Linked DNA regions of Polymorphobacter megasporae. The protein of the gene in region 1 interacts with the protein of each later gene in a pairwise test. Links are inferred from orthologs where the notes say so. Each region holds a gene or a part of one and is shown on either strand. Other genes may lie near its edges.

The links.
Region 2: the proteins of KTC28_RS07020 (region 1) and KTC28_RS05330 interact in binary tests that used the Escherichia coli proteins (3 or more experiments, as listed by UniProt). The link is inferred for Polymorphobacter megasporae from one-to-one orthologs.
Region 3: the proteins of KTC28_RS07020 (region 1) and KTC28_RS05225 interact in binary tests that used the Escherichia coli proteins (3 or more experiments, as listed by UniProt). The link is inferred for Polymorphobacter megasporae from one-to-one orthologs.

What each region holds. Positions count from the first base shown.
Region 1 is NZ_CP081848.1:1,484,095-1,488,662, forward strand. The notes cover bases 803-3,793. They hold KTC28_RS07020 (glutamate-5-semialdehyde dehydrogenase), read right to left. Parts: upstream 2,912-3,793; coding sequence 1,694-2,911; downstream 803-1,693. Other genes in these bases: rsfS (ribosome silencing factor), read right to left, coding at 803-1,000; KTC28_RS07015 (nicotinate-nucleotide adenylyltransferase), read right to left, coding at 1,101-1,697; proB (glutamate 5-kinase), read right to left, coding at 2,938-3,793. Outside these bases: KTC28_RS07000 (S41 family peptidase), read right to left, coding at 1-72; KTC28_RS07005 (23S rRNA (pseudouridine(1915)-N(3))-methyltransferase RlmH), read right to left, coding at 119-544; more of rsfS, read right to left, coding at 545-802; more of proB, read right to left, coding at 3,794-4,116; GTPase ObgE, read right to left, coding at 4,299-4,568. UniProt on the Escherichia coli protein: Catalyzes the NADPH-dependent reduction of L-glutamate 5-phosphate into L-glutamate 5-semialdehyde and phosphate. The product spontaneously undergoes cyclization to form 1-pyrroline-5-carboxylate.
Region 2 is NZ_CP081848.1:1,148,272-1,152,058, forward strand. What follows is about bases 789-3,787. They hold KTC28_RS05330 (LytR/AlgR family response regulator transcription factor), read left to right. Parts: upstream 789-1,890; coding sequence 1,891-2,685; downstream 2,686-3,787. Other genes in these bases: KTC28_RS05325 (sensor histidine kinase), read left to right, coding at 789-1,894; KTC28_RS05335 (RcnB family protein), read left to right, coding at 2,820-3,416; KTC28_RS05340 (hypothetical protein), read left to right, coding at 3,484-3,729. Also shown: KTC28_RS05315 (DNA-3-methyladenine glycosylase family protein), read right to left, coding at 1-225; KTC28_RS05320 (2Fe-2S iron-sulfur cluster-binding protein), read left to right, coding at 304-621; more of KTC28_RS05325, read left to right, coding at 686-788. UniProt on the Escherichia coli protein: Member of the two-component regulatory system BtsS/BtsR, which is part of a nutrient-sensing regulatory network composed of BtsS/BtsR, the low-affinity pyruvate signaling system YpdA/YpdB and their respective target proteins, BtsT and YhjX.
Region 3 is NZ_CP081848.1:1,129,144-1,132,930, forward strand. What follows is about bases 1-2,999. They hold KTC28_RS05225 (sulfate/molybdate ABC transporter ATP-binding protein), read right to left. Parts: upstream 2,018-2,999; coding sequence 983-2,017; downstream 1-982. Other genes in these bases: KTC28_RS05215 (LemA family protein), read right to left, coding at 1-370; mscL (large conductance mechanosensitive channel protein MscL), read left to right, coding at 476-919; cysW (sulfate ABC transporter permease subunit CysW), read right to left, coding at 2,014-2,850; cysT (sulfate ABC transporter permease subunit CysT), read right to left, coding at 2,847-2,999. In the rest of the region: more of cysT, read right to left, coding at 3,000-3,674; KTC28_RS05240 (sulfate ABC transporter substrate-binding protein), read right to left, coding at 3,677-3,787. UniProt on the Escherichia coli protein: Part of the ABC transporter complex CysAWTP involved in sulfate/thiosulfate import. Responsible for energy coupling to the transport system.

The DNA.
Region 1 (4,568 bases):
CTGGAGCATCGGCGCGGGGAGCAGGACGAGAAGGCTCGCGGTCAGCGCAAGTCGGACGCGGGTCGACAGCATAAGCAATTCCTTCGGCAATCCGCCAGATATAGCATTTCGGCCGCAGCTAGCCATCACGATGATACGGATGTCCCGCCAGCAGCGATGTCGCACGATAAAGCTGCTCGGCGAGCATTGCGCGAACGAGCAGGTGCGGCCATGTCGCGGGGCCGAAACTGAGCAACAAGCCGGCAGTCGCCCGCGCAGCTTCGCCATGCCCATCGGCCGGACCGATGATAAAGCGCGCCTCGCGCATCCCGTCGTCGCGCCACCCCGCCAGCCGGTCGGCAAAGGCGCGCGACGTCAGCGCGGTGCCGCGTTCGTCGAGCAGGACCGTCACCGCGGGGGTCGGCAGGTCGGGGACCTTGCCGCTGCCCGCGTCGCTCAACTCGGTCAGCGTCAGCGGCCACGTGATGCGCTTGAGATAACGATCGACGAGGTCGGCCTCCGGTCCGCGTCCGATCCGGCCATGCGCAACGACGTGAAGGCGCAATTAGTCGTCTTCGCCGTCGTCGAAGGCCTCTTCGGTGCCAAGTGAGGCGGCCTCGAACGGAGTCGCATCGGGAACCGGGTCGAGATCCTTGAATGCGGAGGCTTTCGGCGGGGCGCGGCGCTCGCTGGTCGATCCGCTCGGGCCATCGAACGCCCACATCTTCTCGAGATTGTAGAAGGTGCGGACCTCGGGGCGGAACAGATGGACGATGACGTCCTGCGCGTCGATCAGCACCCAGTCGGCGGCGGGCAGGCCTTCGATCCGAACGCTGCGACCGAGTTCAGCCTTGGCACGCTCGGCGATCTTCGCTGCCATCGACGCGACCTGCCGGGTCGACCGGCCGCTCGCGATGACCATATGATCGGCAATCGATGTCTTGCCGGCGAGCGGGATCGACACGACCTCGACCGCCTGGTCGTCCTCGAGCGTCGACATCACCAGCGCGTGGAGCGCCATCACCGCGGGGTCGTTTGCGCCGACGGCACGCGGTGCAGCAGCGGTCGTCAAAGCCGTCCGGGGAGCGGCGGCGGGAGTCAAAGCCAAGTCGTAGTCCTCATCATCGGGAAGCCCGGCCGCGATCGGCCCAGGTCGGGTCAGCACTCCGGATCGCTGTCGCCGACAGCGGGCTCATCCTGATGTCGAGAACGACGATCGCCGGAAGCCTCCATTCGCGCCAGCGTCGTGCGGATGCCGAAGCATGCCGCCAACGCCTGAACCACGCCATCGCCGGCGCCGTCAAAGCTGGGCCCATATAGCCCGGACGCGCAAAAACCGCAATCGGTACGAGACGCGCCAGCGCGCGCCACCGCGACCACTGGTCGAAGTCGACGAGGTTGTCCGCGCCCATCAGCCAGACAAAGCGGACCTTGGGGTAGCGGCGGAGCAATGCGGCGACGGTATCGACCGCATAGCGGGTGCCGAGCCCGACTTCGAGATCGCTGACGACGATGCGCCGGTGCCGCGCGACAAGGTTCGCCGAGGCGACCCGCGCCGCGAGCGGGGCCATGTCGGAGCTCGTCTTGAGCGGGTTCTGCGGACTGACCAGCCACCACACTTCGTCGAGGTCGAGCAGCCGCAGCGCCTCGACGCTGATGTGGCGATGCCCGGCATGCGCTGGATTGAACGACCCGCCGAGGAGCCCGACGGTCTTCAGCCGCGCACCTGTCCGGTGCCCCGCACGATGTTCTTGTACGTTGTAAGCCCTTCAAGTGCCACAGGGCCGCGGGCGTGGAGGCGGCCGGTGGCGATGCCGATTTCTGCGCCGAAGCCGAACTCGCCGCCGTCGGCGAACTGGGTCGAGGCGTTGTGGAGGACGATCGCGCTGTCGACCTCGGTGAGGAATCGCGCGGCGGCAGTGGGGTCGGCGGTGACGATCGCGTCGGTGTGGTGCGAGCCGTGACGGGCGATGTGGTCGACTGCTCCGGCAACTCCATCAACGAGGATTACCGCAGTGATTGCATCGAGATACTCGGTGTCCCAGTCGCTGTCAGAAGCGAGGATAAGGCGGGTGTCGAGGGGCATGAGGTCGGCGGAGGCGCGGACTTCGCAGTTGGCGTCGAGGAGGGCGGTGATCAAACTGGCGGCATCGGGGCACGCGCGGTCGATCAGCAGCGTTTCCATCGCGCCGCAGACGCCGGTCCGGCGCATCTTGGCGTCGAGGACGATCGCCTTGGCCATCGCCGGATCGGCGGCGGCATCGACGTAGACGTGGTTGTTTCCGTCCAAATGCGCGAGCACCGGGACCCGCGCTTCGGCCACGACGCGCGCGACTAACCCCTTGCCGCCGCGAGGAATTATGACGTCGATCAGACCATGGGCGGCGAGCATTGCGCCGACCAGAGCGCGGTCGGGGGAGGCGACGAGCTGGATCGCGGCGGCGGGGAGCCCGGCGGATTCGAGGCCTTCGACCAATGCGGCGTGGATTGCGGCGTTCGATGCCGCTGCTTCGCTGCCGCCGCGGAGAATGACGGCGTTTCCGGCCATCAGGCACAGGGCTCCGGCATCGGCGGTGACGTTCGGGCGGCTTTCGTAGATGATCCCGACCACGCCGAGCGGCACCCTAACCCGTTCGAATCGCAGGCCGTTGGGCTGTTCCCAGGCGGCGATCACCGCACCGACCGGGTCGGGCAGGGCGGCGACGGCGTCGAGTCCGGCGGCGATTGCCTCGATTCGGGCCTCGTCGAGGGTCAATCGGTCGATCAAAGCGGGTGAAAGATGAGGTGCCGCCGCCAGATCGCGCCGATTCGCTGCCAGAATCGCTCCGGCCCTCGCGCGCACAGACACCGCACAGGCGCGCACCCCGTCGGCTTTCGCCCGCGCCTCTTCGCGCGCTAGCAGCACCGCCGCCCCGCGCGCAGCGGCCCCCATTTCGGCGATGATCGCCGTCGCGTCGGTCACAGCAGCACCAGATGATCGCGGTGGATCAGCGCCGAGCGCGGGGCATAGCCGAGCAGCCCGGCCTGCGCGTCGTTGCGCTGGCCGGCGATGCGCGCGGCGTCGGCGGCGTCATAGGCGGAAAGCCCGCGCGCGACCGCACCGCCGGGGCCGACGACCTCGACGACGTCACCGCGTTCGAACCGGCCCTCGACGCGGATCGCCCCGGCGGCGAGCAGGCTGCGCCCGGCGGCGAGGGCGACGACCGCCCCGGCGTCGACGAAAATGCGCCCGGCGACAGTCAGCCGCCCTGCCAGCCACGCCTTGCGCGCGCGCGCAGCCGGTCCCGCGACGAACACCGTGCCGTGGCCGGTCGCGGCGAAACGCGCGAGCGGACGGTCGACGCGCCCATCGGCGATCGCAAGGTGGATGCCCGCCGCGAGCGCGATCTTCGCCGCCGCGATTTTCGCCGCCATCCCTCCGGTGCCGACGCCGGAGCCCGATTCGGCGCTCGCCATGACCTCGACCTCGGGGCCGATCGCGTCGACGGTCGGGATCAGCGCCGCCGCCGGATCGCGCCGCGGATCGCCCGAATACAGTCCGTCGATGTCGGACAGCAGGATCACCGCCGCGGCCCCGGCGGCCTGTCCGGCGCGCGCGGCGAGGCGGTCGTTGTCGCCGAAGCGGATTTCGGCGGTGGCGACGCTGTCGTTTTCGTTGATCACCGGGACGACACCGAGCGTCAGCAGCCGGTCGAGCGTCGCTGCGACGTTGAGGTAGCGCCGCCGGTCCTCGAGGTCGCCGAGCGTCAGCAGGATCTGCGCCGCCTGGATATCGTGCGCTGCGAGCAGTTCGGCATAGCACGATGCGAGCATGATCTGTCCCGTCGCGGCTGCCGCCTGCGCGTCCTCGAGGCTCGCCCGCCCGCGCTTGGGCAGGCCGAGCCGCTGCGCCCCAAGCGCGATCGCGCCCGAGGTGACGATCGCGACCTGTTGGCCTGCGGCGCGTCGTTCGGCGATATCGGCGAGGACGCCGGCGAGCCAGTCGCGACGGACGATGCCGTCGTCACCGACGAGGAGCGAGGAGCCGATCTTGACGATGAGTCGGGGGCATTGCGCGGGGGAGAAGCGCGCGACGCGCTGGCGGATTGCGTCGTCCCCCCCATTAAGCTCGTCATCCCCGCGCAGGCGGGGACCCATCACCCCGACCGGCTGGGCTGATGGGTCCCCGCCTGCGCGGGGATGACGGTTGAGATTAGGACCGCCCCCCTCAACTGAAGCCGCACCCCCGCCTTCGCGGGGATGACGGTTGGGGTTGGACCCGCCAGCGTCAACTGCATCCACGCTTTCGCTGGGTGCGCGGTTGGGATTGGAGTCGCTCCCTAGACCGGCGTCCACGCCTTGTCCTTCGCTGCCCCTGCCGCGGGGGCCTTCGCCTTGCCGACCGCCTCGACCAGCCGGTCGAGCACCGCATCCATGCCGTCGCGGGTTGCCCCCGACAGGACGAACACCGGCTTGCCGCTCGCCTTTTCCAGTGCTTTCTTCTTCTTCGCCAGCACCTTCGGCTCGACGAGGTCGCTCTTGTTCAGCGCGATGATCTCGTCCTTCGACTCGAGGCCCGCGCCATAGGCGTCGAGTTCGTCGCGGACGAT
Region 2 (3,787 bases), 340 kb from region 1 along the record:
CAGGTCGGTGAAGCCGCCGCACGCTAGACTCAGCTTGGCCCAGATGCTGTCGGCCGCCTTGACCGAGACCTGCTGCCCGACGATCGCCCGCATCAGCGTCTCGGGGCCGCGCTCGCGGATGCGGGGTTCGGGCATGCCGGCGCGGTCGATCGCCGCGGCGATCGCGGGCGATTTCGCGGCGATCGCGGTCATCCCGGCGTGCAACTCGGCGGCGGTCAGTCCCATGCGGCGGTCGATCCCTTGTCTCGCGGTGACGGACGCGTAATAGGCGCTTGCCTCATCATCCGTCGACAGGTCTACCCCGTGCCCCATATCCTCGTTACCGATCGCGCCGGAACCGAAGCCGAAGTTGCCGCCAAGCCCGGCCATTCGGTGATGGAGATCATCCGCGACGGCGGCTTCGATGAACTCCTCGCGCTGTGCGGCGGGTCGTGCAGCTGCGCCACCTGCCACGTTTATGTCGATCCCGAGTGGTTCGACAAAGTCGGCCCGGCCAATCTCGACGAGGACGACCTGCTCGACAGTTCGGACCACCGCGTCGCGACGTCGCGCCTGTCGTGCCAAATCAATTTCACCCCGGCGCTCGACGGGCTCAAGGTCCGGATTGCGCCGGAAGACTAAGGCCGATCGCCGGGTTCCTCCGGGGAGGTTTCCCAAAACCCCCCAACCCGGTAAACCATCGCCGATGTTGCGCCCCGAACTCCGCCACCAGGGCTTTTTCACCGACAAGAACCGTGCCTTCTGGTTGCTCCAGGGCGGCGGCTGGGGTGGTTATCTGCTCGTGCGGACGCTTGGCGGCCTCGCCAACCGGATGGGGCTGACCTTCGTCCTGCCGACGATCATCGTCACCGCAACGGGTTTTTCGCTGACGCTGCTGATGGCCGCAGCGTATCGGCGGGTCATCACGATGCGCGCCGTTTTCGTCTGGACGTTGACGCTGCTGATCCTCAGCGCGGCGTCGGCGCTGTTCTCGACGCTCGAGGTCTGGGCGCACGCGACCTTCTACGAGCCGGGGTGGAAGCCGCAGGGGATCGAGTTCCTCGGCGCGATCCTGCTCGACTTCTCGGTCCTCGGCGCGTGGAGCGGACTGTATTTCGGCATCAACTATTACCTTCTGCTGGCCGACCAGTCGGCGCGGATGGTCAGTGTCTCGGCGCAGGCGAATTCGGCGCAGCTCGAGATGCTGCGCTACCAGCTGAACCCGCATTTCCTGTTCAACACGCTCAATTCGATCTCGACGCTGGTGCTGCTCAAGCAGACCGAGCGGGCGAACGCGATGCTCAGCCGTCTGTCGTCGTTCCTCCGCTACAGTCTCGTCGGCGAGCGGGAGGGGCTGGCGACGGTCGCGCAGGAAACCGAGGCGCTCAAGCTGTACCTCGACATCGAGCGGACGCGCTTCGAGGAACGCCTGCGCGCGCGTTTCGAGATCGAGCCGCAGGCGATGATCGCGCGGCTGCCGTCGCTGATCCTCCAGCCGATCATCGAAAACGCGGTCAAATATGCGGTGACGCCGAGCGAGGATGGGGCCGACATCGACATCGATATCCGCGTCCTTGGGGCAAACGAGAACCGCCGCCTGATCATCACCGTTGCCGACACCGGCCCGGGGATCGACTTCGCGGCGTTGAACGGCGAGGCCCCGGTGACTACATCGGGAACGGGTGTCGGGTTGCCGAACATTCGCGATCGGCTCGCGCAGGCATACGGCGACGACCATCGGTTCGAGCTCGAACCGAACCTGCCGCGCGGTCTGATCGTGTTGCTGGACTTGCCGTTCCAGACCGACGACGGCAAAACGAGCGACGAGCTTTCGGTGGCAACCGAAGGCGGCCGCATCGATCTGAAGGCGGGGGCGCAGGTACCGGGACAATGGACCAGGGAAAGCGCAGTATGATTCGCACCATCCTCGTCGACGACGAACGCCTCGCGATCCAGGGGCTTGAGCTGCGGCTGGCGCCGTTCGACGACGTCGAGATCGTCGAGCGCTGCGCCAATGGCCGCGAGGCGATCCGCGCGATCAAGACGCTCAAGCCCGATCTCGTCTTCCTCGATATCCAGATGCCGGGCTTCGACGGCTTTTCGGTCGTCGGCGGGCTGGCCGAGGTCGAGCCGCCGCTGTTCGTCTTCGTCACCGCGTACATGCAGCACGCGGTGAAGGCGTTCGAGGCGCACGCCGTCGACTATTTGATGAAGCCGGTCGAGGAGGACCGCCTTGCCGCGACGCTCGACCGGGTCCGCACCCGGCTCGACGAGAAGCGCAGTTGTGAGGAGCGCGAGCGGCTCAAGGATATCCTCGTCCAGGTCGCTCCCGATTCGATGCCCGACGACATGGCGGCGGACGCCGATCCGGCGGCGAATCGCTTCGAGCGGATCATCAACATCAAGGATCGCGGGCAGATTTTCCGCGTCGAGGTCGACGATATCGAACGGATCGACGCTGCCGGCGATTACATGTGCATCTACACCGCCGACCAGACGCTGATCCTGCGCGAAACGATGAAGGACCTTGAGAAGCGCCTCGATCCGCGCCGCTTCCAGCGCGTCCACCGCTCGACGATCGTCAATCTCGACAACGTCAAATCGGTCAAGCCGCACACGAACGGCGAATGCTTCCTCGTCCTCGGTTCGGGAACGCAGATCAAGGTCAGCCGCAGCTATCGGGATGTCGTCGCCCGCTTTCTCTAGCGCGTCGTCCAAGGCACGGTGCAGTAACGAATCGATGAACGCCGGATAACGGCGGAACTCACACGCGGTTCAGGGGTCGTGTGGCAATGCAGATGTCGATGGCAATGTGCCGTCGCGTTAAACAGAGGATTGCCATGCGTACGTTGATCTTGTCCGCGCTCCTGCTGACGGCGGCTGTTCCTGCCTTCGCGCAGGAAGCACCCCGCGATCAGAATTTTGAACATCGGGATGGCGACCACCGGGGTGACAATCGTGGTGGCGACAACCGTGGCGGCGACCAGCGCGGCGGCGATAACCGTGGCGACCAGCGCGGTGGCGACAACCGCGGCGGCGATAACCGTGGTTTCGACAACCGTGGCGGTGATCATCGCGACTTCCGTGGCGGCGACAATCGCGGCGGTTACGGCCAGGGCTATGCCCAGGGCTACCGCCAGGGCGAGCATCGCGGTTGGGGCGACGACCGCCGCAATTTCCAGGCGGCGGAGGGCTATGGCCGCTGGCGTGGCCCGGCGTTCAATTACCCGCGCGGCTATGGCTATCGCTATTACGCCCCCGGCGCATTCCTGCCGCGCGTGTTTTTCGGCGGCAACTACTGGATCGGCAACCCCGGCTACTACCAGCTTCCGCCCGCTTACGGCGGCACGCGCTGGATCCGCGTCGGCCCCGATGCCCTGCTGATCCGCGGCTACGACGGCTATGTCGTCCGCGTCATCCGCGGCATCTTCTACTAATTTACCATTCCTGCGCCGGAGCGATATCGGTTCCGGCGCGTAATGATCTGACCTTTAGGAGAGCATAATGATCAAAAACTTGCTTTTTGCTGCGGCGGCCGTCGCGTCGCTCGGCGCGTCGATCGCTGCGAGCGCGCAGGACCGGATGGACGTCCGTCACGACCGGATGGAAATGCGCCATGACCGCCGCGACTTCCGCCACGATCGGCGCATGATGCGCCACGACCACCGGGAGATGCGCGGCCGCTACTTCTCGAACGGCCGTTATTACCATCACCGCTTTCGCCAGCACGGCCGGTGGATGTACCGCTAGCCGAGGCGCGTGACTGCCGCCCAACGGCGACGGACATGAATGAGACGGCCGGGCCCAT
Region 3 (3,787 bases), 360 kb from region 1 along the record:
CGGGATATTGCTCCTGGAGCGGACGCAGCTGCATCAGCGCGGTCGAGACGTGGTTCTGCGCCTGCTCGTATGCCGCAACCTTGCCGGGATCCTTGAGATCTTCGTCCGACAGATGGATCGCGTTCGCCGAGGCGCGCGCCTGCGTCACGCCGATGAGAACGTCTTTTTCCTGCTTGGCATAGCCCTGGACGGTGGCGACAAGATTGGGAATCAGGTCGGCGCGGCGCTGATACTGGTTCTCGACCTGCGCCCAGGCGGCCTTGGCGGCCTCCTCCTTGGTCGGGATCGTGTTCACCCCGCAGCCGGCAAGGCCGACGGTCAGGGCCAGCGGAAGCGCGAGACGGGCGGCGGTGCGGCGGGTCGACTGCATCGATAACTCCCTTGGGTTCCGGGTATATCCGCCGCCAGTACCCAAGGTGGCGACGAACCGCTATAAGATAAGGTGTATTGCACAGGCGTAACAGAGGGGTGCCAGATGTTTGCCGAATTCAAGACTTTTATCGCGCGCGGTAACGTTCTCGACCTCGCGGTCGCGGTCGTCATCGGTGCTGCGTTCGGCGCGATCGTCGCGTCGCTGACCGAGGATCTGATCATGCCGTTGATCGGCTTTCTCACCGGCGGCGTCGATTTCTCGTCGCACTTCATCCGCCTCGGGGCGATCCCGGCGAACTACACCGGCAGCCTCGAGGATTATGCCGCGCTCAAGAAGGCCGGCGTCGCGCTGTTCGGCTACGGCAAGTTCCTGACCGCAGTGATCAACTTCGTGATCATCGCGTTCGCGATTTTCATGCTTGTCCGCGCGGCGAACAAGTTCCTGGCGAAGACGCTTGCGGGGATGACCGCGAAGGCGGCGGTTCCAGCCGATGTCGTCGTGCTCAACGAAATCCTTGCCGAGCTGAAAAAGCGCCCGCTGGTTTAACGGGGTTTAGCCTAAATCTCCTTGTCATCCCCACCTACGCGGGGATGACAGAAAATTCGGAGATCACGCCGGGTAGGCGCGGACCGTCGTCGGGACGAGCGACACCGCGTCGCCGGGGGCCAGCCCGACGGGAACCACATCGAGTGTGACTTCGACCGTCTTCCCTGCGGCGACACACTCGATCGCGGCAAGCGCGCCGGTGCGGGCGATCCGCCGGACGGTGGCGGCGATCCCGTCGGTCCTGGCCGTCGCGATCTCGAATTCATGCGGGCGGACGAAGGCGACCCCGCGTCCGTCGGCGGCGGGCGGAGCACTGTTCGCCAGCCGCATCCCGCCGATCACGACCGCGCCGCCGTCGAGGCTGCAGTCGAAGCGGTTCGCGTTGCCGATGAAGTCGGCGACGAACGCGGTCGTCGGGCGGTTGTAGACTGCGTCGGGGGTGTCGACCTGCTCGATCCGCCCGGCATTCATCACCGCGACCCGGTCGGCGAGGTCGAGCGCCTCGTCCTGGTCGTGGGTGACGAAGATCGACGTCAGCCCCATCGTCTCGTGGACGCCGCGCAGCCAGCGGCGGAGGTCGTTGCGCACCTTGGCATCCAACGCGCCGAACGGCTCGTCGAGCAGCAGGACGCTCGGCTCGACCGCGAGTGCGCGGGCGAGCGCGACGCGCTGGCGCTGGCCGCCCGAGAGCTGCGCCGGAAAGCGCTTGCCCATGCCGGGAAGCTGGATCAGCGTCAGCAGCTCCTCCACGCGCGCGGCGATATCCTTGGCGGCAGGCCGCTCGCGGCGCGGCTTGACCGTCAGCCCGAAGCCGATGTTGTCGGCGACGCTCATGTGTCGGAACAAGGCGTAATGCTGGAAGACGAAGCCGACCTCGCGCTCGCGCGCCGGGCGGTTGCCGACGTCCACCCCGTCGAAGGCGATGCTCCCGGAGTCGGGGAAATCGAGGCCGCCGATGACGCGGAGCAAGGTCGTCTTGCCCGATCCCGACGGCCCGAGCAGCGCGAGGAATTCGCCGGGGCGGACGTCGAGGCTGACCTCGTTCAAGGCCGCGAATGCGCCGAAGCGCTTGACCAGACCGTCGACCGAAACCGTCAATGCCCGGCCCCCGCCAGTTGGTCGCGGAAGCGCCATTCGAGAAGCGACTTCGCCACCAACGTCACCAGCGCGAGACCGGCGAGGATCGAGGCGACGGCGAAGGCGGCGACATAATTATATTCATTGTACAGGATCTCGATGTGGAGCGGCAGGGTGTTGGTCAGCCCGCGAATATGCCCGCTGACGACCGATACCGCGCCGAATTCGCCCATCGCCCGGGCGTTGCACAGCAGCACGCCGTACAGCAATCCCCAGCGGATATTCGGCAGCGTGACGTGCCAGAAGGTCTGCAGCCCCGACGCGCCGAGCGAGCGCGCCGCCTCTTCGTCGGTCCGGCCCTGCTCCTGCATCAGCGGGATCAACTCGCGCGCAACGAAGGGAAAGGTGACGAATACCGTCGCCAGCACGATGCCGGGGACCGCGAAGACGATCTGGATATCGTGCTCGCGCAGCCACGGCCCGAGCCAGCCCTGGAGCCCAAACAGCAGGACATAGATCAGCCCCGACACGACGGGCGACACCGACAGCGGCAGGTCGATCAGCGTGATCAGGACGCTTTTGTAGCGGAAGTCGAACTTGGTGATCGCCCACGACGCCGCGAGCCCGAAGACGATGTTGAGCGGAACCGCGATCGCGGCGACGATCAGCGTCAGGCGCATCGCCGCGAGCGCGTCCTTTTCGCCGATCGCGGTCTGGAACGCGGCGATCCCCTTGGCGAACGCTCCGGCGAAGACCGCGGCGAGCGGCAGCGCAAGGTTGACCAGCAGGAACGCGAGCGCGACGCCGATCAGCGCCCACCGCACCCAAGCTGGTTCGGAGACGCCCGGCTTCATTCCGGCGCCATCCGCTTGCGGTCCCACGCCTGGAGCAGGTTGATCGCGAACAGCACCGCGAACGACGCCGTCAGCATCGTCGCGGCGATCGCCGTGGCCCCGGCATAATTATATTGTTCGAGCTGCTGGACGATCAGCAGCGGCGCGATCTCCGAGCGGTAGGGCAGGTTCCCGGCGATGAAGATCACCGAGCCATATTCGCCGACCCCGCGCGCGAAGGCGAGCGCGAAGCCGGTCGCGAGCGATGGCAGGATCGCGGTCAGGATGACGCGGAGAAAGGTCTGGCGGCGGCCCGCACCGAGGCTCGCAGCGGCCTCCTCGACGTCGTGGCCGAGGTCGGCAAGGACCGGCTCGACGGTGCGAACGACGAACGGCAGGCCGATGAAGGTCAGCGCGACGACGACGCCCAGTGGCTCGAACGCGACCTTGACCCCGAGCGGCGCGAGCAGGCCGCCAATCCAGCCGTTCGGCGCGTAGAGCGCGGTCAGGGCGATGCCGGCAACCGCGGTTGGCAGCGCGAACGGCAGGTCGACGAGCGCGCCGACGACGCGCTTGCCGGGGAAGTCGTAGCGGACCAACACCCACGCGACGATCAGCCCGAAGACGCTGTTGATCGCCGCCGCGATCGCCGCCGCGCCGAAGCTCAGCCGGTACGCGAGCAGCGCGCGCCGCGACAGCGCCACCGCGACATATTCGTCCCAGCCCAATCCGGCGGTCTTGATGAAGATTGCCGACAGTGGAATCAGGACGATGATGCACAGATAGAAGACGGTGAAGCCGAAGGTCAGGCCGAAGCCCGGAATGATCGACCGCCGCCGGATCATTTTCAGCGTTTGGCCGCTTCGAAGATCTGGTCGAACATCCCGCCGTCGGCGAAATGGACCGCCTGCGTCTTCGCCCAGCCGCCGAAATTGCGGTCGATCGTGAACATCTGGAC